2 regions of the Robertmurraya sp. GLU-23 genome follow, and region 2 is predicted to be linked to the other one. Evidence: riboswitches for the same ligand, from Rfam matches in the RefSeq annotation. Region 2 holds a riboswitch; the other holds the start of a gene.
What was found. Region 2 has a riboswitch for cyclic di-AMP ahead of ACVBAX_RS24260 (APC family permease). Riboswitches for the same ligand answer to the same signal wherever they lie in the genome.
Positions count from the first base shown of each region.

Region 1: linked by a shared signal. The riboswitch ahead of ACVBAX_RS13065 (NAD-binding protein) and the one ahead of ACVBAX_RS24260 (APC family permease) in region 2 are both predicted to bind cyclic di-AMP.

Region 1 covers NZ_JBRKCV010000007.1:65,631-76,634, forward strand. Annotated here, with positions in the region: gene ACVBAX_RS13045 (hypothetical protein) at 249-947, shown strand; gene ltrA (group II intron reverse transcriptase/maturase) at 2,040-3,806, opposite strand; partial or broken gene ltrA (group II intron reverse transcriptase/maturase) at 4,504-6,313, opposite strand; gene ACVBAX_RS13060 (TrkH family potassium uptake protein) at 7,280-8,599, opposite strand; gene ACVBAX_RS13065 (NAD-binding protein) at 8,601-9,254, opposite strand; cyclic di-AMP (ydaO/yuaA leader) riboswitch at 9,324-9,451, opposite strand; gene ACVBAX_RS13070 (hypothetical protein) at 9,692-10,165, opposite strand; partial or broken gene ACVBAX_RS13075 (IS110 family transposase) at 10,705-11,004, opposite strand, start outside.
Region 2 covers NZ_JBRKCV010000026.1:22,846-41,917, forward strand. Annotated here, with positions in the region: gene ACVBAX_RS24170 (YerC/YecD family TrpR-related protein) at 1-21, opposite strand, end outside; gene ACVBAX_RS24175 (DUF3048 domain-containing protein) at 35-1,078, opposite strand; gene ACVBAX_RS24180 (adenine deaminase C-terminal domain-containing protein) at 1,131-2,873, opposite strand; gene ACVBAX_RS24185 (YgaP family membrane protein) at 3,141-3,422, shown strand; gene ACVBAX_RS24190 (EYxxD motif small membrane protein) at 3,501-3,587, shown strand; gene purD (phosphoribosylamine--glycine ligase) at 3,559-4,836, opposite strand; gene purH (bifunctional phosphoribosylaminoimidazolecarboxamide formyltransferase/IMP cyclohydrolase) at 4,860-6,395, opposite strand; gene purN (phosphoribosylglycinamide formyltransferase) at 6,373-6,975, opposite strand; gene purM (phosphoribosylformylglycinamidine cyclo-ligase) at 6,988-8,013, opposite strand; gene purF (amidophosphoribosyltransferase) at 8,118-9,530, opposite strand; gene purL (phosphoribosylformylglycinamidine synthase subunit PurL) at 9,515-11,734, opposite strand; gene purQ (phosphoribosylformylglycinamidine synthase subunit PurQ) at 11,718-12,401, opposite strand; gene purS (phosphoribosylformylglycinamidine synthase subunit PurS) at 12,398-12,652, opposite strand; gene purC (phosphoribosylaminoimidazolesuccinocarboxamide synthase) at 12,645-13,364, opposite strand; gene purB (adenylosuccinate lyase) at 13,436-14,728, opposite strand; gene purK (5-(carboxyamino)imidazole ribonucleotide synthase) at 14,732-15,886, opposite strand; gene purE (5-(carboxyamino)imidazole ribonucleotide mutase) at 15,873-16,361, opposite strand; purine riboswitch at 16,485-16,586, opposite strand; gene ACVBAX_RS24255 (NETI motif-containing protein) at 16,672-16,872, opposite strand; cyclic di-AMP (ydaO/yuaA leader) riboswitch at 17,031-17,159, shown strand; gene ACVBAX_RS24260 (APC family permease) at 17,274-19,072, shown strand, end outside.

The DNA of each region.
Region 1 (11,004 bases), on a different contig from region 2:
TTTCCCATAGACCAACCAATCATACTGATACGGCAATATCAGTCAAAGGGATGTCTACGTTCCATTATTAAACATATAAGCATTATATAAAAATTTTTTTAAAAAGGCAATGTAAATTGTCTTATAAAGGAATGGAAAATACGGAACAAGGCTTATCCATGTGATTGTGTAAAGAAAGGGGAATCAATGGTAGTAGGTCTTTTGTGGAAAAACCTCCATCTATAACAAACTCTATGGAGGTAAGAAAAATGAACATTATTTTTTTGCAGGAAATGACCGCAACTATTCAAAGGCTTTCCCGTTACAATGAAGGGCGTTCTGACCGGGTTAAAGTTCAAACTCTCCTTCAAACTGTTGAGGCAATTCCAGAAGGGCAATTTTGGTACATTCCATCTGGGACTAGTGTTCCACCGCATGTATTGGAATTTCTACGAAAGGATGCTGAATCAAGAGGGGAACAGTTTCAGCTGCCTATGATTCCACTAAAAGCTGACATTCTTGAAAGTACAGAAGATATCCAGGAACACGCAGTGTTAGGAAATCTAAGAGAGGTCTTGGATGATGTAAACAAGGCCATTCTGGTTTCTGTAATGAAAAAAACCGAATTGACGAAACTTCCAGGACGTTCAAAGGAAGGTCATTTCGTTTATGAAATCACCTATGAGCACAACATTTATGAAGTACCAGGACAACCAAATCATTATGAATTTGTTACTCAACTTCCTTTCTCCGGGTTACAACTGTACCCAAGTGGAGGTAGAGTCGAATTAGTGGTGTTGTTGCCAACTAGCGCGATTGTTGATCAAAACTTAACAAAAGGAATCGATGAAAATGGAGCGGAACTTCAGAAATACTTTACCCCAATTCCTGCTACCAACAAAACTGTTGTTTCTTTTGATTATCGTTTAGACCCAATATTCACTGTACATTATTCTTATAACGAATAGAAGTACAATAAAAGACAGGTGACCGAAATGTCATCTGTCTTATTATATTTCCCCCCTACTACTATGAATAAAAACAAAAAGTAAAACCAGAGACGACTTCCTCTCTGGTTTTGAAATGAAATAGCATTGTTTTTGTGTATCCAAGATAATCAATTAAATTATCTAAAAATTTCTTTTCTTAAATTATCTATACTTTTTTGTTAATAATCATGAATAGTAATATTAAATTCAACCATTTTTGGGGTAAGCGAAGCCTTTTTCGCTGCTACAACAGCATAGAATGCTCTACACTTTCTCCACTAAAGATACCATCTGAAGGAAACTATTTGTTTTCGTCTCGCCTATATGTGTCTAGATAACGACTATGTTTTTTAACATTGTTCCGCAAACCCTTAATGCAGAATTGAACATATTTTTCTATTCTATATACAATAGGACAAAATACGGAGTCTATAACACCTTTTTAAATAATTCACAAAATTGGTGTTATACGAATTGTTGAAGTACCTTTTCTATTACTATACTGTTCCCTTTGTTCTGACTCGAGCGACACAAAAATACTTACAAGAGTGACACAAACATACTGAACTGATGTTTTTTTCAGTGTCCTTAGATTAATTTAGAGCATCTACTTTAATTATTTGCACCTGGAATCCATTTTATTAAAGATTGCGACATGAATTAATAAAATGACACAAAGATACTTAATATAAAATGACACAATAATACTGAAAGGCTTTTTGGTTTTAGTATTATGATGTCACTCGTCATTTTTTCTAACTGGTGTTACTTCTTATAGGTCCCCTTTACCGTTACCAGCTTACGCGATATCTCTAAAAGTCTGTATTAGTACTCTCAAAAGTAAACCTTTTTGATATAAAAAGAGTTTTAACCCTTCTAAGATTATTACTCACTTGCAGCAACATTGAAGTTCCTTTTGAAACATGTTATTAATACAGATAGGTAAGGGTTTGAGATTATCGCTCCCTTTTGTCGGGTAGAAGGGCAACCTCTCAGTCACCGTCCCCCCTAAGAACCGTACGTGTTAGTTTCCCAACATACGGCTCAAGCATGCCTTTGTCCAAACTTTGGCTAGATTAGTCCTGATAGTTTCTTGCCCTTGATATATCTCTTGACACTTCTATGTTGAATGTCATTTGGAGTTTCTCCAATAGCTGGGAATACCTTGTGGTATTCAAGGTGACAAGAAATGTGAACTAATTCTAGATTTTTATATTCATTACTTCCGCCTTTTACTCTAGGGATTTTGTGATGTGTTTCTAACCCTTCAGAACCATCTGTTATTGAGTGGGTGCATAAAGGGCATTTGTATTTTTGCTTTTTGGCTAACTTTTGCCTATACGCTACATTATTTTTATCGAACTCTTTAATATCACGTTTTTCAAAGTATCCTTTTAGGTATTTGTTAAAAGGACTGTAATTGTATTTGATTTGTACATGCCTTACAATCGGTGTCCAGGACATCCTTTTGAGTTGGTTATTGGTTATAGGGTCAGTTAGTATCCACTTACTCTTACTTTGACCAGTTTTATCTGGTTTGTAGTACCTTTGAATAATCCATCGCCCACTCTTTTTTGGGTGCAGCCTTCTTAGAAACTTATATTGGGTTGTCCAAATATGAGAATCCATTTCGGAAAAGACTTCTTTGGCGACACTTGGACTCCAATAATTTGCCGTACCTATTATTATAGGATTAAGTGTACTGACAAGCACTTGTACGTTTTTTCCATAGAATTGTCTTGTTTTATCGGTTAACTTCTTTTTAGCAACTTTGATGCTATCCTTGGACGGTTTGATAAGAACTTTGTTCCCATTGTGAGTTTTGTATTTTCTTATATTAAAACCTAAGAAATCAAACCCATTTTCGATATGAGTTACTTTTGTCTTTTCTAATGCTAACTCTAAACCTCTTGTTGTTAGATAAGGTTTTATCTTGTTATATAATTCGTAAGCCTCTTCCTCAGATTCACACATGATGACGAAGTCATCTGCATACTTTACCACTGCATACTTAGTCTGATTTACAAAAGATACCTTAGTTTTTCTCTTTTCTTCTCTATAACTAATATTGAGCAGACTTTCTAAACCATGTAATGCAATATTAGCTAGAAGAGGTGAGATGATACCCCCTTGCGGGGTGCCATTTTCTGATACATGAAAAACCTTGTTGTCGACAAAGCCTGCTTTTAGCCATTTTTCTACCACATTAAAGGCTGGGAATCCCTTTATTTGTTCAAGGATATAGTCATGATTGAGGTTGTCGAAACAGCCCTTGAAATCACCTTCAAAAATCCATTGCTTTTTGTTTCCAATAGTATTGAAGATTCTTTCGATAGCATCGTGACAATTCCTTTTTGGTCTGAACCCATATGAGGTTGGTTCAAATTTGGCTTCCCACTGTGGTTCAAGAGCTAATTTAGCAATATTTTGATAGACTCTATCTTTAATCGTTGGTATCCCCAGTGGTCTAAGTTTACCGTTCTTTTTTTCGATATATGTCCGATAAGTTGGTTTCGGTCTATGGCCATTGATGTTTAGATTTTTCATTTTATTGTAGAGTTCTACTCTCTCATATGGAGTCAAGGCTTTATATCCATCGACCCCTGCTGTACGTTTCCCTTTATTGATTTGGGTAACCCTACGAATTGAGAGCAGTAATGCGGCTTGGCTTTTCATAAGTAGCCTTTGTAAGTCCCTTACTTTGCGGATTTTCCCAAAACGTTCGGCATGGTATATTCGTTGTTGGAATATCTCTACATACTGACTAATCTTTAACCAGTTAATACGATCCCAATCAGTAATGTCTGGTAATGCGGACTTCTTTATAGAAGTATACATCGTCTGTTACCCTCCTTTGGAATTATTCTTAAACGCTTTATCCCATGTTGCACACCAATTGGAATTCAGCACCCTTTCGGGTTTGTCAGAAGACATTATCCACCCAGTTATTTCCGATTTCTGTTGCCTTTCGACATGGTGGCGTTTGCTTTTTCCAACCTCCTATATCCCCTTGGGGAATTGGGCTTCGCTTACGCTAAGCTTACCTCTATGTTTAGGACCCCAAATGGACTTACCAAGTTCAACTTCTGTCAGATGCGAGTAGATTAGGTTCCTCCAATACACCGATAGGTCTGTGGGTTGCATTGAAAGTATTAAAGGGGAAAATACTTTCCCTACCTATAAAAACGCTAGTATTGCTGTGTCCTATCTAACGACTGTGTTGACGATGCTTATAAAGATTCACTTATCGTTAACCATACTACTCTTTCCCCTAGCCTCCATCTGCTAAGACACTGGCATCTGGTTTGGCATCACCTTATGCAACCTACATTACGATTACTCATAATGCAGTTTCGGAAGGGAATATCTTATGCAACTAGATAGTCTCGAAGAGACACTGACTTTGTGCGGAAGAAGTTGCTTCTTGTCGCACCCCCCTGTTCACACCGTACGTGCGACTTTCACCGCATACGGCGTTCCAACTAATCCAATTCATTCAATTCTATGTACTCAAGTGAAATTAGTTTAATTCCAATCAAATCGTATAGTTTTTACATAAGCTTCTGAGTTCATTTACTTTTCCCTTTAGTTTGCTGTTCAGTTGTAAATCATCAAGAATAGAATTAATTTTATTAATATCTTTCAGATGTACGAGCCTGTGAAGAGTTTCATGTAGAACTATCAAGTTTGAATAACGGTCATCCTTTGAGATATGGTAAGGAATCTTATGATGACAATGCCAATCACTCTTACCAAGTTCTGCTCCTGTAACTGCACATTTTCCATATTGAGCAATGAACTTGCTAATGCGGTTATCGTTATATTCAATCGTTCGATTTGGAATAAAGATTTTCATGACATGACTTAAAACGCTCTTGTTAATCGCTTTTAAATTGTTGTGTATTTTCTTTCTACCTTCGGCAGTATAATTACTTATATCTTGCGAGAAGCAAAGATTCGTTTTATGCCGTTGGGCATAGATAGGGACAAACACCATGTTTTGAATTTTAAAGAATTGTGGTGAATATCCTTTATAGCGTTTTTGGAGCGTGGTAGTCATTTCATCAAACTTAGCTTTTGTTCTGAAATGCTTTAGTCGATTATATAAAGTCTTGTTTAGGTGGGAGGACAACTCACTTAAATTATTAGAAATGTTAGTTGCTGGTGCGTAATAGTTTTGAATTCCCATTACTACTGTATTGTAGTGCCAAACTGTTTCGGCACACGGTTTTTTCTGTATTGTTTTTATAGAATCTTTAATTTTAATGAGGGCATTGGACTTAGCTTTCTTCGTCATATTGGATTGTGCTACAAATCCAAACCTAGTTTTCCCTTTTTGTATCGCTCGAAATGAGAACCCAAGGAATTCGGAAGAATTCTTCTTTAAATTGATAACCTTCGATTTTTCATCACTTGTCTCTAGATGTAATCTGTTTTTTAGAAAATCCGTAATCGCATAATTCATTTTTATCGCTTGCGAGCGAGTGACAGAGTACCTTAAAATCATCAGCGTACCTGACAATGTAACATTCCTTTAGGTTTGACTTCTTGAGTTGCTTAACTCTACTTCCATTCTGTTTATATTCATGGTTACTCTTAAACGTTTCCCATTGATTACTGACCCACCAATCCAGTTCATTTAGAACAATATTTGATAAGAGTGGTGAAAGTATTCCCCCTTGCGGGGTTCCTTTGGTTGGCAAACCCTCTCCTTCAATCTCTGCTTTCAATAGCTTTGAAATAATAGAGAGTAAGGATTTATCTTTAATGCCCATAGACCATATTTGTTTGAGTAACTTACTATGGTTGACGTTATCAAAAAATCCTTTTATGTCCACATCTACACAATGATAAAGACCCGCCATATTGATAAGCGATTCTAATCTCGCTTTTGCATGGTGGGTACTTCTATTTGGTCTAAAGCCGTAACTATGTTTATGAAATTTTGCTTCACAGATGGGTTCTAAGACTTGTAAGATACATTGTTGGATAATTCTGTCCCAGATTGTCGGTATTCCTAGTGGTCTTACTTTTCCATTTGCTTTAGGAATAAAAACTCGTCGTACACATTCTGGTTTGTATGATTGAAGCGAATTTTGAACGTGTTCAATTACTCCTTCTACCGACAAATGCTTAATGTCATCAATGGTTAATTTATTTGTCCCTGCTGTTTTACTCCCTGTGTTTCTTTTAATGTTTCGATAAGCAAGACGTATATTTTCATCGGATCTGATCAGTTTCATTAAGTCATAGAAATTTTGACCATCGACACTTTGAGAATATAAATTATCGAAGCAATGTTGCATATCGTAATATTCATTGTGTCTCAGTTTCTTCCGTTTCAACAAGTTGGTGACTCCCTTGGGAGTTGAACCTCTCTTAGTCTCACAAGAACCTTATTAACCGATAAAGAACTGTGTTACATGGTTGAATGATTCTTTTTAGTCTAGTGGCTATCCCTCCAGGTTGATTAGACCTTTCCTTGGTACTGTGCCACCACTTTCACTGATACAAAGACAAGTTATACAGTAACTATTTTCATTACTGCTTTCCTTATCAACGCTTCTTAGAGAGTAAGCTCTCCACGATATCAGCTTACAATGTTGAATTATATCTATTATAGAATGAACTTAGGTGCTTCCTGTAAGCCTGTTAACCGTTCATATGCCTGTAACATATCATGGACTTTTATATTTGTTAGTCTTACTCATCCACTGTTAACCTCACATTAAGTGATATACACATTTCTATGTATTGGGCGTGTAGACCCGTACATTCAGAAGTTCGTCAGCTTAACCTTTTATTATAGGTTTATTTGCATTCTCACCATATTCAATCAACTCAAGCACCATGAATTACACCACTCCATCGAGGAGGCTTTCGGCAGCCAAAACTGCTACGGTAATTTCTCACGCCTTTTCGCCGAGCTTATAACACTATCATTCTTACTAACTCAAATGCTATTCGACTAAGAGAGAACCCTTCAGGGCGTTACCCCATCATTTGATTCTTCGATATAACCCTTCAGTTCCGACAGGAACTGTCTGACCTTTACCTGAGTATTGTAGCCAATCTCAATTTGAGCCAGAAACATTTCGCACAATAAAAGCCCCCTATTATTTAAGTGTATGGGTTCACAATCATAGCTTTAAATTTCATTCTCATTATCTCATTAAAGGATGCTGCCCTTAACTGCAATAAAAGATTCCATAAGAAAAAGCATTAATCTTTCTAAATTAATGCCCCCTATCACAAACTTGAAATATCTTTAATAAAGCCACCTTAAAGGTGGCCAAATGAATCATACATACTTATCCTGTTAAAACATCCTCTTGAGGATAACGTATTTTAGATTTTTCCTGCCGTGCAAGAGAAAATGCGAGTGTTAATGGCCCTAATTTACCAGTGAACATGACTATGATAATAACTATCTTACCAATAATTGAAAGGGAAGCAGTAATCCCCATAGATAAGCCTACGGTACCAAAAGCAGAAACAACCTCAAACAAAATTGGTAAGAAAGTTGAATCCTCCGTAATGGTTAATACAAAGACAGCTAAAAATACTAATGTTAGAGCAATCATAGTAATAGCAAGTGACCGAAAAATGATGGTATCGCTTATAGATCTTCTAGCAACAACGATTTCTTTTTTTCCTTTTAAATAAGTAACAACCGTCAACACAATAATTAAGAATGTGGTTAGTTTAATTCCCCCACCTGTAGAAGCACTTCCAGCACCTACAAACATTAAGAGAATCATTAGATGAATAGTGGGGTCGGTTAAACTCCCAATATCTAAAGTGTTAAATCCTGCTGTCCTAGGCGTAACAGCTTGAAAATACGATGCCCACCATTTTTCCACTACAGATAAGGACCCTAATGAATTGGGGTTTCCATATTCCAAGAAGAATATAAAGAACATGGCTAATAGGTTTATAACAAACGTACCAATGATCATAATTTTCGAATGTAGGCTAAGCTTTTGAAACGTTCGTTTATTCTTTAGGTCGGCTAAAACGGTAAAGCCAATTCCCCCTATGATAAAGAGTAAAGTTATAACAATATTAACAACTGGATCTCCAACATAACGGCTTAAACCGTCAGACCATAAGGCAAATCCAGCATTATTAAAGGCTGAAATAGAATGAAAAAAGCTATAATAGATTCCTTTAGCAAACCCCATTTCAGGAACCCAACGCAGAGATAGTAAAATCATGGCTATTAGCTCGATACCTAATGAAAAGATGAATAGATTTCTTACTAATTGAACAACCCCTCCTAGAGAAGTTTGATTTAAAGCCTGTTGGACGAGAACTCTTTCTTTAAAACCAATCTTCCTTCCAAGAACCAAGTAGATAAGGACAGCAAAGGACATGATCCCTAATCCCCCTAACTGAATTAAAGAAGCAATGACGATCTCACCAAAAAGAGTATAGGCTGTTTCTGTATCAACAACTACAAGGCCTGTAACTGTCATGGCTGATGTAGCTGTAAAAAGTGCATCCAGCCAACTAACAGTAGTTGTCGTTGCAAAAGGAAGTTTAAGAAGAATTGTACCCAATAGTATAGAAATAGCAAAAACCAAAACCAATAATTGCGACGGATTTACGTTTATAAATTTATTTTTCATGTTACACACCTTTTTCTTCAAAACGGTTTAAATCGGAATTATGTCCTATCACAATCAAAACATCTCCTTTTTGTAATACCTCTTCCGCTACTGGTGCAACAATTACGTCCTCCCCGCGCTGAACAGCAACCACACTGCACCCATATTTTGCTCTAACATCGAGTTCAAGTAAAGTTTGATTATGTAATTTATCGGATGCTACTATTTCAACGATACTATGGTCCTTAGAAAGTTCAATATAATCAATAATTTTTTCGGATGCGATATAATGGGCTACCCGTTTGGCCATGTCCCTTTCTGGGTGAATAATTCGATCCGCACCAATTTTATCTAAAACTTTATGATGATAGTCATTTTGAGCCTTTGCCCACACTTGCTTAACTCCCAGCTCTTTTAAATGGAGGGTAGTTAAGATACTTGCTTCAATATCGTCTCCGAATGAGACAACCACTAAATCAAAATTTCTAATACCTAAATGCTTCAGAGTAGGTTCATCAAGAGTATTTGCTTGGATAGCATGAGTGGCATAAGAAGCAAATTCATTTACTTTGTCTATGCTTTTGTCTACTGCCATTGTATCAATTCCTAATTCATTAAATTCTTTAACTAAACTCCCTCCAAATCTACCCAATCCTAGTACGGCTATTTGCTTCATTTGTCTCCGTCCTTTCCAGAAAATAAAAAAGACCATTCTAAAAAATAGAATGGCCCGTATCATTAAATACATTCCACCCTCAATTCGCCTACGAGGTTAGCTGACGGATTAGGAGTTGAGAGTCTCCTTCTACTAAACGTAGATTCACCCCAAAAGATTGGTTCCCCCGCTCAATTTAGATTAGGCATTTCATTTAATTTTTTCTTAGACAAATATATATCCACTTTTTCTCGTTGTCAATAAGTGGTTTAAATGTTGAAGCTAGAAGAAAATATCTACAAAGCGTAACTTTGTTTTATGTCTTTATTTTTTTGCTATTCCTCTTGAGTAAAACTGCTTCTTTTATACAACAAAGAAATTCAACAGAAATAGGCATTAATCCACCTCTGGATCAACACCCTTTTAACAGTAGCTAGCGTAAGCGATATATTTTATAACTATAATTTTAGTCTACTCTCATTTACAATCGTTTTTTCGATGACATATTGATATCCGTAGATAATAATTGATAGCAATATACAAATAAAGTACCAGCTAGTATGAGTGATTTTTTTAAATTTAAATGCACCCACCTTTTCCCACACAGTAGCCATAGGAAAAGCATTAAAGATATTTAGCATTACATTAACAATCAAATATTTCGGGAAATTACCATAAGTAAATTTAAATATCCATAATGTTGCTACAAAGTATGGCCCTAATATGTATGAGAAATCTACATTCCCTGGGGAGAATGGGTTTTTATTTTTCCACCATCTTTTCTTATTGCTGATGACACTAAAGACACTTATAAATAGATTAACAAAACTTGCAACAGGTAAATACCTTAAGAATGATTTCTTGTCCATAAACAAAACAGAAAGCCAAGGAATGACTATCATAGTTAGAGAAAACATTTGCTTTTTCTTCAATAACATCGACCTTTCAATTTGTTTGTGTATATCATTCCCGAAGAAATCCTTCTCTATTTATACCTAATGCAATTACCAACGATTTTACTAATAAGAATAGTTCCTATTCCATAAACCTCCCTCAATAAACAAAGTGAAAACTCACGTTTTCTCCAGTATTCTCAGTATTTTATAAATTGTAATTTTAGAGTTTAAGCTCGATACTATGGTTGGATTTATCTCGTAAGGATAAATTTGGAGCTTTGGAGTAAAAAGACTGATAGCTCATCAGCCACGCACTTACAAAAAAATGGTGGATGAGTAAAAATATGATCGCACTGGTGGATATCCACATATCTTATGGAGGTCAACCCTCCCATGCCTCACAGAGTCTTCGCTCTCAAATTCCTTCGTCCAACCTTTCCATGAGGTGGATGTCAGTCATGCTGCCCCACAGGGTCCTTGCCCGAAGTTTTATTGCTTTGCTGACTAATCCGTGCTTCAAATGTACGAGACTTCTAACACCTAAAACTCTTTTCTACTATACTGGTCCTACTGATTTAAGCTGTTTTTTCAACTTCTACGTTTACTCTCATATGAGGGATATCCTTTAACATTCGCTCTTCACTAAACTCAAATTGTTTTTTACCAATGGCAAATAATATACGTATTAACTTATTGCACAAGGCTATCAAAGACTGCATTTTCTTTAGAGGATTATCCGGACGCTGCGTGTAATAGGCATGTAACGCTTTAAAAGCCGAATTCTTCGCAACCATAATCATACAAACCCTGAAAAGGAGAGCCCTTAGCTTCTTCCTACCTCGTTTGGTGATTTTTGTTTGTCCTTTATGTTTGCC
Region 2 (19,072 bases):
CCTTAATTTATCAATTTGCATGATCTAGACTCCTTTATGATTGTATCGTAACGGTTTGTTCCAATCCTGGATTTGTTGGAACGATGTTGATCCATGTTTTTCCTGGAACAAACTTGACTTCTTCACCATTTAAGAAAGGAAGGATTCTTCCATCTACATTTTTCCACTCTACCTGAAGAAGCTTTCCTTGCTGCAATAAATACCCTTTTCCACCAGAGGTTAAATCAATCTCTCTTCTTCCAGAGTCATCTAATACGGTGTGCTCCATCTCAGCAATAAAGATATTGTCGAGTAGAACAGGCTCCTCTGAATCTAAATCTATCGTTTGTTCATCATTTGAATATCTAGCATATTTTTTGCTACTGTTATCGTATTTGTAGTCGACCTTAAACAGATTACTCTTTAAATAAGCAACTGTCACCTGCTCAGCAGCGTCACCTGCGATACTGGCTAACTCTTCTTCCTCATAAAAAGGTAAAGCCTCTGGAGCTTCTGTCATGTCATAACCGACTTGTTCTGCTCCCTTTGCAATATTTTCGTATGAAATATAGCTGTTATGTGGTGCCTGTCTAAAGCTTGCACGTTTAAAAAGCGTACCATCATAATGCATTCCATTTAAATTATCGATGACACCACTCGTAAGCATTTCCTGTGCCTCAGGACTGTACCCATGAGCGATATATAATGAATCATACCCGCTGGCAAGGTCGATATAATAATCCCTTGCACTTCTTACTGGACCCATATTTTCAGGATGTTCGCTTTGAAAAATGGCCAGAAATCTCGTTACATTGCCTTCTGCTAACACTTCGTAAACGATATCTGCCTGGTTTAGTGCGGACTGCGGTCTTGCTTTTGGATCATTGTTGATCATCACACCAAACGCTCGACCAGTTGGTTCTTCTGATAGTTCCACACCAGTTAAAGGAGCTTCAAAAGTTTGGGATACTTCTTCTACGACTGTATCTTCCTCTTCCACTGGTTTTTCACTTTCCTTTTGAACCTCTTCTACTTTATTACAGCCAGTTACTAATAAGGCAGATGCCAGCCCGACTGTTATCCATTTCCTAAGCATCATTACACCCCTAATAATCTTTTTATATGTTCATTCTATAATGTCCTTTTATATTTTAACGCATTATCGTTGGAAAGAGTATCATTTTGTTCATCACATCGTACATCCCTTGCTGTGTGATTCGGATATACGGCAGATGAGTGGATGAGAAGAAAAGCAAGGTATAAAATGGATCAGCGTACGCGTATCCTTTTGTTTTCAAATAAGCAAGTAATTCCTTATCTTCCTCCACCAGACTCTCTATGGAGTGATCACTCATCACGCCACTTAATGGCAGTGGAATTTCCAACACGATTCTTCTTTCCTCACTGATGACAATTCCTCCACCTAACTCGACCATTCGATGAAAAGCGTTCATCATTTCATATTTGTTTTTTCCAATTAAAATAATATCTCCTGTAGTCGAGTACGAGCTAGCTAGGCCCTGCACCTTGTTAGAGAATCCCTTTAACATCGTGTTGATTCTCCATTTGCCATGTTTATCAATTAGCATGAAGAAGCACTCATCATGATCACATGAAAGCTCATCATAATTGGCATCAATAGATACAGAATATGGCTTGGTAATAACCGCATTCTCCATTTTAATTCCAAAAGGCATCGAGAACTGAAAATCATCCATAGTTAGTTCCCAGTCTAACTTTAACGGTTCAAACCCCATGTCCACCCAATTGAGCGACTCATAGGCATTGGTGTCTTCTCCGTCTCTTTTTACCCACTGTCCTTTGGCAAGAACAGATACAGGAGTTGGATTACGTTCATCTGTTAAAAAGTTAATATTCGCTACTCTTCCTGTCGCGATATTTCCATGAAGATGTTCTACATTATAGTAGCGTGCAACATTAATCGTTCCCATATTGTAGGCATCCATGACTGGTACGCCTTTTTCAATGGCAATACGAATCATTTCATCAATGATTCCATTTTCGTAAAAGTGAGCAGATGACCCGTCCGTAGTAAACATAAATTTATCGTACATCGTGATTCCTAGCTGATGAATTTCATCTAGTAGGACAGGTAAATCCGGACGAATAGATGAATGTCTTAGAGAAACCATATACCCCTGCATCAGACGATTATAAATTTCTTCTCCTGTCATCGCTTCATGGTCACAGTCCGCACCAAATAACATCATTTTCGCTAATGTTTTTTCAGATGCGCCTGGAAAATGACCTTCGACTTTCTTTCTCATTCGTTTGGCTTCTTGCATCCAATGAAGCATCATATCATCACCATCAAGAAGTTTCGGCCAACCGGTAAGCTCTCCTCCTTGAATGACCGCATCGTGTTCGAGCCAGGATTTCACATTGCTATGTGAAAAAATTTGTTCCTCGTCTCGAATCTCTGTTTGGGCATCAAAGCGGCACCACCAGTACATGGAGGTGGGCGATTTACGCATCTCCCTCATAAATGAGAACGCTTTATTTTTTTCCATTTGCAAAGCAAGCACCATATTGTCATTTATGAGTGTGGTCGTTCCACCCTGCGATGCATAGTGTGCAAGCGAATGGGGATTATATATTTGAAAGGGATGGGCATGTGGCTCAATATAGCCTGGCACCAATAAAAGACCTGTGCAATCCACGATCTCACAATGCTCGACATTGTCGGGATATTTGTCGCCAACGTAAATAATACGGTCATCGTATATCCATATATTTGCAGTCATCCAAGTACGAAACGTTTGATTTAAGTACTTGGCATTTGTTAATAAAATAGAGGGAGAAACATTTCCATCTAGAACGGAAATATGTTCTCTAATATGTTTATTTTTCCATCGATATCGCTGATCCAGCATGAATGTCCCTCCTTACGCAGTGTTGTTATCTTAGAAAAATTTTGTCATATTACCGGTAACAATAGATGAAATATCAAAAATCTACCATTAGTTTGTAAGATTCTTTCACATTGTTTTTAAATATCTTGTTAGAAATACAACCCTATCAACGCAAAATGAAAACCCTTACATTTTATAGGTTTGGTTTTTATAGTATCATATTTCACTGTTTAACGCAGTAAAGAAGTACTAAATTTTTTAAAAATATGTAAGAGGAGTGACAATTCCATGAATGTAAAGCCCAATATTGGAATCGTGAATGCCCTTGTTCGTATTACCATTGGTTTAAGCGTCTTAGCATGGAGTACAGCGAAACATACAAAAATGCCTTGGAGAGACTCTTATGTTTTGCTTGGAATTTTAGGTGCAATGAAGGTGGCAGAGGGGATTGTTCGTTTTTGTCCAGTCACTGCCCTTTATGAAAGAGAACAAAATTTGAGAAGCAATCAAAATCAATCGTCTAATGAAAAATCAATGCCGGAACAGTTTTTACCGTATAGCACTCAATAAGAAAATTCCCCCTCCGCTGAGAGGGGGAATCACTATAGAAAGGAGCATCACATGATGTTTTGGGAGTATGTGAGCGATATGTCCTTCGTTCTAATTGCTTTAATTGGAAGTATTATTGCCCTTCTATTTGTCTATATTAAGAAGTCTGGCAAGCGGCAAACGTAATGGCTTTATGTCCAATATCTTTTCTGTAGAAAAGTCCATCGCTCGTCACATTTGATAACTCGGCATACACACGCTCTTGTGCTGCTTGAAGAGTGTCTGCCTTAGCAGCTGCAAGCAATACACGTCCACCTGCCGTAACAATTTTTCCATCTTCGTTCTGCTCTGTTCCTGCATGGAAGACAAGTGCTTCCTTCACAGAATCAAGTCCTTCGATGACGCTGCCCTTTTCAGGCTGTTCCGGGTAGCCTTTTGCTGCGCAAACGACACCCACCACGGCATTTGATGACCACTCGATAGTTGGCTGTTCTCCGTTTAACACGGAAAGAATGACCTCTACTAAGTCAGATTCCATTCTTGGAAGAACCACTTGTGTTTCTGGATCACCGAATCGAGCATTGAACTCAATGACCTTTGGACCAGCAGTTGTTTGAATCAGACCCGCATAAAGAATTCCACAGAAGCTTCTTCCTTCTTCTATCATCGCGTTTGCTGCAGGCTTTAACACCGTTTCAACAGCTGTTTGAACAGCTTCACTGCTGATTTGCGGAACTGGAGAATAAGCCCCCATTCCACCCGTGTTTGGTCCTTGATCGCCATCATACGCACGCTTATGATCTTGAGCAATTTCCATTGGCACCACAACGTCACCATTCACAAATGCCATCAGAGAGAATTCTTCTCCCTCTAAAAACTCCTCAATAACAACTTTCGCCGAAGCTGCACCAAACTTACTGTTCACAAGCATTTCTTTCAGGCTGTCAATCGCTTCTTCTAATGTTAAAGCAACGGTCACTCCTTTGCCTGCCGCAAGACCATCCGCCTTGATGACAATAGGAGCTCCTTTTTCCTCCACATACGCTTTCGCTTCTTCAAAATCTGTGAAGGATTGATAAGCAGCTGTTGGAATTTGGTACTTTTCCATTAGCTCTTTCGCAAACGATTTGCTGCCTTCAATTACTGCTGCTTTTTGGTCTGGACCAAAAACGGCTAGTCCTTCCGCACGAATTCGATCAGCAAGTCCCGCTTGTAATGGTGCTTCAGGTCCAATGATCGTGAGACCGATCTTTTCTTTTTTTATAAAATCAATCAGCTTGTCTTGTTCCTCTTCAGAAATATCCACACGCAAAGCTACGTCTGTCATTCCTACATTCCCAGGAGCGACGAACACTTTTTCTACAGAAGGACTTTGGCTTACCTTCCAGCAAATAGCGTGCTCTCGTCCTCCACGACCTACTACTAGAACGTTCATAGTTTGTACCCCCATCCTGAAAATTAGTGTTTGAAATGTCTAACTCCAGTGAATACCATCGCAATTCCGTACTCATCTGCTTTTTTCACTGAATCTTCATCACGAATCGATCCACCCGGTTGAATAATCGCTGTGATTCCAGCCTTTGCCGCTGCTTCAACGGTGTCATCCATTGGGAAGAATGCATCCGAAGCAAGTACCGCACCTGTTGCCTTTTCTCCTGCTTGTTCTAAAGCAATTTTCGCTGCACCTACACGGTTCATCTGACCAGCACCAATTCCAAGGGTCATGTCAGCATCGTTCACCACGATCGCATTTGATTTCACATGCTTAACAACCTTCCAACCAAGCTTAAGTGCTTTCCATTCCTCTTCACTTGGCTCACGCTTCGTTGCTACCGATACAGTCGCATCTTCTAGTGTAAAACGGTCTTGATCTTGAACAAGTAATCCGCCTTCAATCGACACATGCTTGTTTTCTACCTTTACTTTTTCATCAAACGGAATCGTTAACAAGCGAAGATTCTTTTTGCTAGTTAATACCTCTAAAGCTTCCTTTGAATAAGAAGGAGCAATGATAATTTCTAAGAAGATTTCATGAAGCTTTTCAGCGGTTTGTTTATCCACTTCACGATTCAAGGCAATAATTCCACCAAAGATCGATACAGGGTCAGCAGCAAACGCCTTTGTGAATGCATCATAAACATCCGTTCCTGTTCCAACACCACAAGGGTTCATATGCTTAACAGCAACAGCTGCAGGCTCCGTAAATTCTTTTACGATTTGTAGAGCTGCATCCGCATCATTAATATTGTTATATGATAACTCTTTGCCATGAAGCTGAGTGGCATTAGCAATCGAGAAAACAGAGCCAAGTGGCTTACGATAAAAAGCTGCCTTTTGATGTGGATTCTCTCCATAACGAAGGCTTTGCTTTAATTCATAAGTAACCGTCATTTTTTCTGGATTTTCTTCACCAGCAAGATCTGTCATATATTCAGCGATCATCGCATCATATGCAGCTGTATGTCTAAATACCTTGGCAGCAAGCTTACGACGTGTCGCTTTCTCTACATCACCAGAAGCTTTTAGCTCTTCTAGTACCACTTCGTAATCAGTAGGGTCAACAACTACAGTTACAAACTCATGATTTTTGGCTGAAGCACGAAGCATCGTTGGTCCACCGATATCAATGTTTTCGATTGCATCTTCTACTGTTACATCCGGTTTTGCAATCGTTTGTTGGAACGGATAAAGGTTCACACATACGATTTGGATTGGATCAATTTTATGCTCAGCTAGTTGCTTTTGGTGGTTTTCATCTGAAAACTTGGCTAAAAGGCCTCCGTGAATGTATGGGTTAAGTGTTTTTACCCGGCCCTCAAGAATCTCTGGAAACCCTGTTACATCGCTTACGCTAATAACCGGAACACCCGCTGCCTGTAAGGCATTCTTTGTTCCTCCAGTAGAAATCAATTCATATCCTAATTCACTTAAATGACGGGCAAACTCAACAACCCCAGTTTTATCAGATACACTAATTAATGCTCGTTTTTTCACTTTCCGTTCTCCTTTCACCCTTTAAAAGCTCGCTGATTACTGCTGGATAGAGCTTGTGCTCCACCTCATGTATTTTTTTCTGTAAACTTTCCTTTGTTTCTCCCTCATCAACAACAACTGCCTGCTGAGCGATAATAGGACCCGTATCCATCCCTGCATCCACGTAATGTACCGTTACTCCGCTCTCTTTCACATTGGCTGCCAATGCTTGACCGATCGCATCTTTACCTGGAAAAGCTGGCAGCATCGATGGATGGATATTGATGATTTTTCCCTCAAAATCAGTTAACAAGGTAGGACCAATTAATCTCATATATCCCGCTAATACCACAAGATCAATGTTTTTCTCTGTAAGAAGAGCACAAATCTCTTGCTCATACTCCATCTTTGAAGGATAGTCCTTCGCCCGAAACACAAACGTCGGAACGCCTGCCTCTTCTGCTCTTTGAATGGCGTACGCACTCGGTTGGTCACATACTAACAGCTGCACCTTTGCCACGAGCTCGCCACATTGAACCGCTTCTAAAATCGCACCAAAATTACTGCCCGAGCCTGATGCAAATACAGCAATATTTTTCATACTGTCCCTCGCTTACCTAATGTGTATTCCCTCTTGGCTTGATACCGTTCCGATTGCATAAGCTTTTTCTCCACTTTCGTTAAAGAAACGAATCACGTCATCTGCAATCTCCTTATTCACTGCTACTACCATACCCGTACCCATATTAAAAATATTATACATTTCCTTGCGATCAAGCTCACCATACTTTTCAAGCAAATTAAAAATCGCTGGTACCGTCCAGTTTGACTCTTCTAAGTCTGCTCCTAATCCTTCTGGAAGCATACGCGGGACGTTTTCTACAAAACCACCGCCAGTAATATGAGCCATTCCCTTAAGTTCAAACTTTTTCAATGCCGCTAGTAGAGGCTTCACATAAATTTTTGTTGGCTGTAGCAATTCCTCACCAAGAGTCCGTCCAAGCTCTTCCACGTACTGAGTAAGGTCAAGTCCTGCTTTTTCTAACAATACTTTACGAACTAACGAAAAGCCATTGCTGTGTAAACCGCTTGATGCAAGTCCAATTAGCACGTCACCTGGTTGAATCGAAGCTCCATTAACCAAAGCCGACTTTTCACAAGCACCGACTGAGAATCCAGCAAGATCATATTCTTCTTCGCTGTACATACCAGGCATTTCAGCTGTTTCTCCACCAACAAGTGCGCAACCCGCTTGTTCACAACCGTCCGCAATTCCCTTAACAATTGCTTCAATCTTACTAGGTTCTGCTTTTCCGCAAGCAATATAATCTAAAAAGTAAAGTGGCTCTGCCCCTTGAACAACAATATCGTTCACACACATGGCCACAGCATCAATCCCAATTGTGTCATGCTTATCGAGCATGAACGCAAGCATTAATTTCGTTCCCACGCCATCCGTTCCAGAGACGAGCACCGGCTCCTTCAGGTTTAGACTCGAAAGATCGAACATACCGCCAAACCCACCTAAGCCTCCAAGCACGCCTGGACGAATGGTACGCTCTACATGCTTTTTCATACGGGAAACAGCTTCGTATCCAGCCTCAATATCTACCCCAGCTTGTTTATAAGCATTTGCCATTGTAAAAACCCTCCATAGAAAAGCGCAAGCGTCTTATTTAGACGCCGGTGCTAGTTTCGAATTAAAAATATGTTCCAAAGAAAAGGCAGCATGTGCTGCTGCCATTATTTGACCGTTTCTAGTGTTAGTTCCGTTGGATAAATTTCCGTTGGGTATTTACCAGTAAAGCAAGCTAAGCACTGTCCGCATTGATCCTCTCGTGGATCCTTCCCGATCGCTCCAAGCATTCCCTCCACACTCAAGAATGTGAGCGAATCCGCACCAATCATCTCTCGAATTTCTTCAGGCGAAAGCTTAGAAGCAATTAACTCTTCTTTTGTAGATGTATCAATTCCATAGAAACACGGATTTTGAATCGGAGGAGAACTAATGACCACATGTACTTCCTTCGCTCCCGCTTCCTTCAACATCGTGACGATTCTACGGCTTGTTGTCCCTCTAACAATCGAATCATCCACCATAATGACTCGCTTGCCCTCAACCACTCCACGAACAGGAGAAAGCTTCATCTTCACTCCCTGTTCACGCAAAGTTTGTGATGGCTGAATAAACGTTCGGCCCACATAACGGTTTTTAATTAAGCCCATTTCATAAGGAATACCCGATTGTTCTGCATATCCAATCGCGGCTGAAATACTAGAATCAGGCACACCCGTTACGACATCCGCTTCAATCGGCACTTCTAAGGCAAGCTTTTTCCCCATTGCTTTTCTTGCCGTATGCACATTAATTCCTTGAATATTGCTATCCGGTCTTGAAAAATACACATATTCCATCGTACACATTGCTTGGTTCGATGCATGTGAATACATTTCTGAATGTAAGCCATTTGCATTAATCGTAATTAACTCACCTGGCAATACATCGCGAACGAACTCGGCACCTACTACATCAAAAGCACAAGTCTCTGATGCAACCACATACGCGTCACCCAATTTGGCAATGGATAATGGTCGCATACCGTTCGGATCAAGGGCAACCATTAATTCATTTTCCGTCATGATTAAGAAGGCATATGCCCCTTTCAACATCGTTAAAGCCGTTTTCACACGGTCTCTAATGGATGAAAATCCACCGCGACGAATTAAATGTGCAAGCACTTCTGTATCGGAACTCGTTTGAAAAATACTTCCTTGTCCCTCAAGTTGAAGCTTCAGCTGATTCGCATTCACAAGGTTTCCATTGTGTGCAAGAGCAAGACTGCCCGTCTGTGAGTTGAAGAGAAGCGGTTGAACATTCTCATAACCGCCTCCTCCAGCTGTCGCATAACGAACATGTCCAATTGCCGCATTTCCCGTCATTTCTTCCATCGCCTTGGCCGTAAAGATCTCCGCAACAAGACCTTCGCCTTTTAAGCCCTTCAATCTCTGTTGATCAGAAACGACCATTCCCGTTCCTTCCTGACCACGATGTTGAAGGCTATGCAATCCGTAATACGTGAGTTGTGCAGCGTCCGTATGGCCCCAAATACCGAAGATACCACACTCTTCATTTAACCCCTTTAGCTCAGCAAGCATGGGATTGCCCCTTTCCAAGCCTTTTCTAGCGTAGAAACTGGTTGTGAAACGACCAATTCATCGCCACAAGTTATTTTTAAATCAGAAGTCTTTGTTACTGTACCGATATAAGTTGCATCTACTAAGCTCTCAAATTGAGCTTGATGTTCTTTTTTCACTGTTAATACGAAGCGAGATTGTGACTCACTAAATAGTGCGGTTGTTGCTTCGCCTTGAAGGGTCACCTCTGCTCCTAGGTTTTCGCTACCCATTAAGCTTTCAGCAAGTGCGACTGCCACTCCACCTTCAGACACGTCATGAGCAGATGCTACTACTCCTGCACGAATCGCTGAAAGAACTTGCTTTTGAGCCTTCTCTTCTACTTCTAGGTTCAGTTCAGGTGCTTTACCAAAGATTTCGCCGTTTGTAAGCTTTTGCAGCTCACTTCCACCGAATTCTGGCTTCGTTTCCCCTATTAAATAGATTAGGTCTCCCGCTTCTTTAAAGCTCTGTGTCGTAATATGATCGATATCTTCAACTAATCCAACCATTCCAACAACCGGTGTTGGGTAAACAGCCGTTCCACTTCTTTCATTGTATAGTGATACGTTCCCACCGATTACTGGTGTGCTTAACACGTTACACGCTTCGCTCATTCCATCAACCGATTTTTCAATCTGCCAGAAAATTTCTGGCTTCTCTGGATTTCCGAAGTTTAAGCAGTCCGTGATCGCAAGTGGTACCCCACCAGAAGCAACGATATTACGTGCCGCTTCAGCCACTGCGATTTTTCCTCCTGTTTCTGGATCCAAGTAAATGTAGCGAGAGTTACAGTCCGTTGTCATGGCTAATGCTTTTCTAGTTCCGCGAATACGAACGACTGCTGCATCGCTTCCTGGTGCTACAACCGTACTTGTACGAACCATATAGTCGTATTGATCGTAAACCCATTCTTTGCTTGCGATCGTCGCTTGCTTAAGAAGGTTCACTAACGTTTCGTTATGATCTTTAACTTCTGGTACTGTGTTCTCCATCGCTTGGAACTCACGGAAATACGCAGGTTCAGCTGATGGCTTGTGGTAAACTGGTGCTTCTTCTGCAAGAGCATCTGCAGGAACATTCGCAACCACTTCACCGTTATGAATTAAACGAAGCATTTTGTCATCTGTCACAACACCGATCGCAACTGCATCTAAATCGTACTTAGCAACGATATCCACAATTTCTTGTTCGCGGCCCTTTTCAACAACGATAAGCATACGCTCTTGAGATTCAGAAAGCATCATTTCGTAAGCTGTCATACCTTTTTCACGCTGTGGTACAAGATCCATATTCATTTCGATACCAGATCCCGCTTTACTAGCCATCTCCGCTGATGAGCTAGTAAGACCCGCAGCCCCCATGTCTTGAATCCCAACAAGAGCATCACATTTGACCAACTCAAGGCAAGCTTCTAAAAGCAGCTTCTCCATAAATGGATCTCCTACTTGAACGGCTGGACGCTTCTCATCTGATGTCTCCGTTAGTTCTTCTGATGCGAACGTAGCACCATGAATTCCATCACGACCTGTTTTTGCTCCTATATACATAACCGTGTTACCAACACCATGCGCTTGACCTTTTTTAATATCCTTATGGTCAATTAAGCCGACACACATAGCGTTAACTAGTGGGTTACCTTCGTAGCAAGCATCAAACTGAATTTCTCCACCTACCGTTGGAATACCGATACAGTTTCCGTAACCCGCGATCCCTGCAACCACTTCTTTAAATAAATATTGAACACGGCTCGATGCATCTAACTCACCGAAACGTAGTGAATTTAACAACGCGATTGGTCTAGCACCCATAGAGAACACGTCACGGATAATTCCGCCAACCCCTGTAGCTGCTCCCTGGTAAGGCTCGATGGCTGATGGGTGGTTATGACTTTCAATCTTAAAAACTACCGCTTGTTCGTCACCGATATCCACGATCCCTGCACCTTCTCCAGGACCTTGAAGAACACGTGGACCTGATGTTGGGAACTTGCGAAGAACCGGCTTTGAGTTCTTGTAGCTACAATGCTCTGACCACATAACAGAGAACAAACCTGTTTCTGTGTAGTTCGGCGTGCGTCCAAGAATGTCTTCTACCATTTGAAATTCTTCGTCAGACAAGCCCATTTGTGAATAGATTTTCTCTTGTTTAATTTGCTCCGGACTTGGCTCAAGCTTTAACAACATGTGAGTCCCTCCATTGTTTAACGATCGATTGGAATAGCTTTACTCCGTCTGCTCCACCTAATAGCTCATCAACAGCTCTTTCAGGGTGTGGCATCATTCCTAGTACATTTCCTTGTTCGTTCATAATTCCAGCGATATCCTCTAAGCTACCGTTTGGATTGTTTGTATATGTGAAAACGATCTGCTTGTTTTCTTTTAATCTAGCTAATGTTTCTTCATCACAATAATAGTTTCCTTCACCATGAGCGACAGGAATTTGGATGGTTTCTCCTTGCTTATAGCTACCAGAGAACATCGTTTCATTGTTTTCCACACGAAGTTCAACATTTTTACAAATGAACTTTAAGCTTTCGTTACGACGCATAGCTCCTGGTAGTAAACCTGCTTCTAATAAAATCTGGAATCCGTTACACACGCCTAATACTGGCTTCCCAGCTTCAGCTGCCTTCACAACTTCCTTCATCACATTACTGAAGCGAGCGATGGCACCTGTACGAAGGTAGTCACCGTAAGAAAATCCACCTGGTAAAAGGATAGCATCAAATCCGTCTAAGCTTGTTGCGTCATGCCATACGTATTCTACTTCTTCTCCTAGTTCATCCTTAATCGCGTGATACATATCGATATCACAGTTTGAGCCAGGAAACACGATTACCGCAAATTTCACTGTGCAACACACTCCTCAATCTCATAGCGATAGTCTTCAATAACCGTGTTAGCTAGGATTTTTTCACATACTTCTTTTACTACTTCTTCTACATCACGATCTGATTTTTCTACTGTTAATTCCATATATTTTCCGATACGAACATCTGATACCGCCTGATAATTTAACGAATGTAGTGAATGAACAACAGCTGTTCCTTGTGGGTCTAATACACTCTCTCTTAACGTTACAAACACTTTAACTTTATACATGTTGTGGTCCTCCTAATTTTTCAAGAATTGTTTCATATGCATCCGTTAAACTTCCTAAATCGCGGCGAAATACATCCTTATCAAACTTTTCATTTGTGACTGCATCCCAAAGGCGGCATGTGTCAGGCGAGATTTCATCAGCAAGTAATAATTCTCCTGCAGCATTCTTCCCGAATTCTAGTTTGAAATCGATTAAGCGAATTCCTAGCTCTTTGAAAAAGCTTGATAAAGTCGCATTTACAGTCAGTGCTTTTTCCTTTAATTGCGCTACCTCTTCAGGAGTGGCAAGCTTTAATTCTTCTACATGATCATCTGTGATAAGCGGATCACCTAATGCATCATCCTTTAAATAAAACTCCACTAATGGCTTTGACAGCTCCTTGCCTTCTTCTACTCCAAGGCGTTTTGAAAAGCTTCCAGCTGCCACATTACGAACGACTACTTCAATAGGAACAATCTCCACCTTTTGAACAAGCTGCTCAGTCTCAGAAAGGCGCTTTACAAAGTGAGAAGGTATACCCGCGTCATGAAGCTTTAAAAATAACAAACTAGTAATCTCGTTATTCAAGCGACCTTTCCCATCAATCGTTGCCTTTTTTTCACCATTAAAAGCAGTAGCTGAATCCTTGTACTCAATCCAAACAATTTGTTCATCATCCGTTTTGTACACCCGTTTCGCCTTGCCTTCGTATAATAAGGAACCTTTTTCCATTAGCAATCGTACCTCCTGAATCGGAATATTGGCAATTTTTTGAGTAGAAGCGCCGCGGGGACGCTTCTTTCTTATAAACCTAGTCTTTCAAAAATGGTATCTACGTACTTGATATGGTAGTTGTAGTCGAAGCAATCATCGATTTCAGCTGGGCTTAGCTTGCTTGTAATCAGTTCGTCACTTTCGATAAGTGAGCGGAAATGAACTTGCTTTTCCCATGCTTCCATTGCTCTTGGCTGAACCGTATCGTATGCTTCTTCACGAGTTAATCCTTTGTCAATTAGTGCAAGAAGAACACGTTGTGAGTAAATCAAGCCAAGTGTACGATCCATGTTTCTCTTCATATTTTCAGGGAAGACCGTTAAGTTCTTCACAATATTTCCAAAACGGTTCAACATGTAGTTGAGTGCGATTGTTGCATCTGGAAGAATGACTCTTTCAGCAGATGAGTGTGAAATATCTCTTTCATGCCAAAGCGAAACATTTTCGTAAGCCGTCATCATGTATCCACGAATCACACGAGCAAGTCCTGTCATATTTTCAGACCCAATTGGGTTTCTCTTATGCGGCATAGCCGAAGATCCTTTTTGACCTTTTGCGAAAAATTCTTCCACTTCACGCGTTTCACTCTTTTGTAATCCACGAACTTCAGTTGCAAATTTTTCAATCGAAGTGGCAATAAGAGCAATCGTGCTCATATAATGTGCATGACGGTCACGTTGCAAGGTTTGAGTAGAGATTGGAGCTGGCTTAATGCCAAGCTTTTCACAAACATATTTTTCAACGAACGGATCAATGTTTGCATACGTTCCAACTGCACCAGAAATTTTCCCATATTCGATGCCTTCAGCTGCCTGCTTAAAGCGATCCAGATTACGCTTCATCTCTTCGTACCAAAGAGCAAGCTTTAAACCAAATGTCGTAGGTTCTGCGTGTACTCCGTGTGTACGTCCCATCATAACCGTATGCTTATGTTCCTGAGCTTTATTTTTTAAGATCTCCACAAAGTTCTCTAAGTCTTTTAAAAGGATATCATTTGCTTGCTTAAGCATATATGATAGTGCCGTATCGACCACATCAGTGGAAGTTAGTCCGTAATGTACCCACTTACGCTCTTCTCCAAGCGTTTCAGAAACTGCTCTAGTAAAAGCAACTACGTCATGACGTGTTTCTTGTTCAATTTCATTAATACGGTCAATATTGAAAGAAGCATTTTGGCGGATTTTTTCAACGTCCTCTTTTGGAATGTCACCAAGCTCTACCCATGCCTCACATGCAAGGATTTCTACTTCTAGCCAAGCCTTAAAGCGATTTTCCTCTGTCCAAATAGCTCCCATTTCCGGGCGTGTGTAACGATCAATCATGTTTTATCCTCCGATCAATTCTTCAGTTTTACTCCAGATCCCACTGTCTTCAATCTCTGCTAGTGCTTCTTCTACATTTTCACGAAGCAAGGTAATATGCCCCATTTTCCGCTTAAACTTCGGTTCAATCTTTCCATAAAGATGAATTTTCCAATCCGTTACGGAAGGAATGGCTTGAAGCACAGCTTCCTGATGTTCTCCTAAAATATTTACCATCACTGCTGGTTTTAAGAGAGTCGTACGTCCTAACGGCAAGTTACATACCGCACGCACATGCTGTTCAAACTGTGACGTTTCACAAGCTTCAATCGTGTAATGACCTGAATTATGAGGCCTTGGTGCCAGCTCATTGATATAAATATCGTCATCTTTTGTAAGAAACATCTCAACCGCTAGAGTTCCGACCAACTGTAGGGCAGATGCTAGCTTTTCAGCAAGCTCTAATCCTTTTCCAGCTGCATCCCCACTTATTCGAGCCGGAACAATGGTCTCATGTAAAATATTGTCTCGATGTATATTCTCTCCAATTGGGAACACTTCAGTCTGCCCACTTGCACTGCGAACAACAATTACTGAAATTTCCTTTTCAAAAGGAATCCACTTCTCTAACACACATGAACCATGTTCTAGTAACTTCTCAGCCAATGGCAGATCTTTTTCTGTCTTGATGACCAGTTGACCTTTGCCATCGTATCCACCAGTAGCTGTCTTTAAAACAGCAGGATATCCAAGCCTTTTTATATTATCATAAATGTCTTGTGCAGATAGAATGACCGCATAAGGAGCCACTTTCACCCCAGCCTTTTCAATAGCCGCTTTTTCGGTGATTCGATTTTGAGTGACCTCTAGCAATTGAGTTCCTTGTGGAACATACGCATGCTCTGCCAGCCATTTTAAAGCTTCTGCATCAATATTTTCAAACTCATACGTGATGACATCACTCACACTCGCAAGTTCTTTGATTGCCTCAAGATCGTTATACCCTGCCACGATGCTCATATCTGATACTTGGCCACAAGGTGAATCCTCTGCAGGATCAAGGACCGCCACTCGGTATCCTTGAGCTTTTGCCGATAAGGCCATCATTTTTCCTAACTGTCCACCACCGATAATCCCAATCGTTTGTCCTGGCAAAATCACTGGATTAGACAAGCTCATCACTACTTTCCAAAACGGTTTGTTTGGTTTCTTCTCTTTTTTCATGAAGCTTTAAAGCTATCTCTTCGTTAAAGGCTCCTAATATTTGAGCGGCAAGCAAGCCCGCATTTGTCGCACCAGCTGTTCCGATTGCAACGGTTGCTACTGGAACTCCTCCTGGCATTTGTACAATCGAGAGTAGGGAGTCTAATCCGTTCAACGCCCTTGATTGAACCGGAACACCAATAACCGGTAAAGTCGTTTTTGCTGCCACCATTCCTGGAAGGTGTGCTGCTCCGCCTGCTCCTGCAATAATTACCTTTATTCTGCGTTCTCGAGCCGTTTCTGCATATTCAAACATCAAGTCCGGTGTTCGATGGGCAGATACCACCTTTTTCTCGTACGGTATATTTAAATCGTCTAGCACGGTACACGCTAGTTTCATAGTTTCCCAATCAGATTTGCTTCCCATAATAATTCCAACTTGTGCTTCCACTATACCCCTCCTAGCTAAATAATATAAAAAGCCCACACAGATTCTTTCCATGATGAGGAAAGGAATCTGTCCGGGCTTGTTCATACAAGATGGAAGAGACACAAAAGAAGCGCCTCTTACTCCGGGCATATCACATTTCCTCATAGTCCGATCATTTACGGTAATCGGGTAGAAACTTATGGGCCATATTCCCATTATTATACGAGGGCTATTTCTGAATTTAATCTCATGTCTATATTACAATCTGTTATATAATCTGTCAATGAAATTGTCGAACGTTTATAATTTATGTATAGTTAATGTTCGTGTTTTACTCTATTAACCGTGCTTCGAATACAATTTTCCTTGCGATCGGCTCATAAGAAACCTCACCAGCCTCTTTTACCTCTTGAAAAACTGGCTTTTCTGTGCGCTTTACAGGAGTATACCCTTCTTTCGCCATTCGTTCAAGACAATCGCTTAATGTTTCGTTTTCCTCAACTTCGAAAATGGCTTTTTTTGGTTTTGTCATGTTATATGGTCCTTTCAATGTCCTTTAATAGTTAACCTATTATACCCATTTAAACGTTGGATTAGAAGTCTACTTTGTGCTTACCTGCGGACAAAAATCGTTAACAAAATTTTTATTTACATTTTTATATGGCGGGAGTATGATAATCAAAGTTTCATATTCTTAAATCGCTGAAACCATTGGTACGGGGGACCCAAAACGTCCTGGGGTGAATCCTTTTTTAGGTAGGGCTACTCATGAGGCCCGAATCCGACAGCTAACCTCGTAAGCGTTTTTTGAGAAGGAAGGTGGAGCTTGTGGAGCAAAATTGCTAATGTCTACAAGTCTTATTTCATGATGACTTTGTAGGCTTTTTTTTGTGGATTTTTTTCATTAAATTTTGCTAGATGGTGGTGTAAAACATGATCTCTTCTATTAAGAGATTCCTTATTGGCAGACCGTTGAAGTCTGACCAGTTAGGTGAACAAAAGTTAAATAAAACAAAAGCGTTAGCGATTTTATCATCGGATGCTTTATCATCCGTGGCCTATGGACCAGAGCAAATCCTTATTGTTCTCGTTTCTATAGGAGCCATTGCTTTTTGGTATTCTATTCCCATTGCAATTGGCGTTCTTCTTTTATTAACAGCCTTAATATTATCTTACCGACAAATCATTTATGCCTACCCTCACGGTGGGGGTGCATATGTGGTATCTAAAACCAATCTGGGAGTGAACCCAGGGCTAGTGGCCGGAGGGTCCTTATTGGTAGACTATATATTAACAGTCGCTGTAAGTGTTTCAGCAGGTACAGATGCAATTACTTCAGCCTTCCCAGCTTTCCATGACTATAATGTGGAGATTGCGATTGTATTTGTTATCTTTTTAACACTTCTAAACTTAAGAGGCGTAACCGAATCTGCCTCCATTCTTGCTTATCCCGTTTATTTATTTGTTCTAGCCTTATTTATCTTAATTGGAGTGGGTTTGTTTAAGGTGGTGACAGGTCAGGTACCTCCTGAACTGCATACGCCCATTGGAACACCGGTAGCAGGAATTAGCTTATTCCTTTTACTTAAGGCCTTTGCATCAGGTAGCTCTGCGTTAACAGGTGTCGAAGCCATATCAAATGCCATTCCAAACTTTAAAGATCCTGCACCAAAAAATGCAGCAAGGACACTCATACTAATGGGTACATTGCTAGCGATTTTATTATCTGGGATTGTCCTTTTAGCTTATTATTACGGCATTACACCAAAAGTAGAAGAAACCGTCGTCTCACAAATTGCTAGCCAAACCTTTGGTCGAAGCTTTATGTATTTCTTCATTCAAGGGACCACTGCGTTAATTTTAATACTAGCAGCAAATACAGGATACTCAGCGTTCCCTTTATTAGCTGTAAACTTAGCCAATGATAAATTTATTCCTCGTATGTTTACACTTCGAGGCGATCGATTGGGCTATTCAAATGGAATTATGATTTTAGGTTTTGCATCTATCTTGTTAATTATTACTTTTCATGGTCATACTGAAAATTTAATTCCATTATATGCTGTTGGTGTCTTTATCCCATTTACCCTTTCTCAAACTGGAATGATGGTAAAATGGATTCGCGAAAAGCCAACCGGCTGGATAGCAAAGCTCGCGATTAATACAACCGGCGCGCTAATAAGTTTCGTTGTTACCATAATGTTCTTTATCACAAAGTTCAGCCAGGTATGGCCGGTACTTGTTTTTATTCCAGTGATTGTACTGATCTTTCATAAAATTCATAAGCACTATGAGAACATTGCGGATCAGCTTCGTGTCACCACTTGTGAAGCCGCACTTCCTATCGAAGGAAATGTCATCATCGTACCAGTGGCTGGCATTACTCATGTAGTGGAGAATTCCATTAACTATGCTAAGTCACTATCAGCAAGCCAGGTCATTGCGGTGTATGTAGCCTTTGACCGGGAAGAAGAAAAACGCTTTGAGGAAAAATGGAAAAAGTGGCAGCCTGACGTACGATTGGTCACCTTACATTCTCATTATAGAAGCATTATTCACCCACTCACCAAATTTGTCGACACTGTCGAGCATAAAGCAAGTGAGTCCAACTACCGGGTAACGGTGTTAATCCCACAGTTCATCCCGAAAAAAGGCTGGCATAATATGCTTCACAACCAATCCAGCCTGTTAATCCGTTCCTTCTTGCTTTATAGAAAAAATGTGATTGTTTC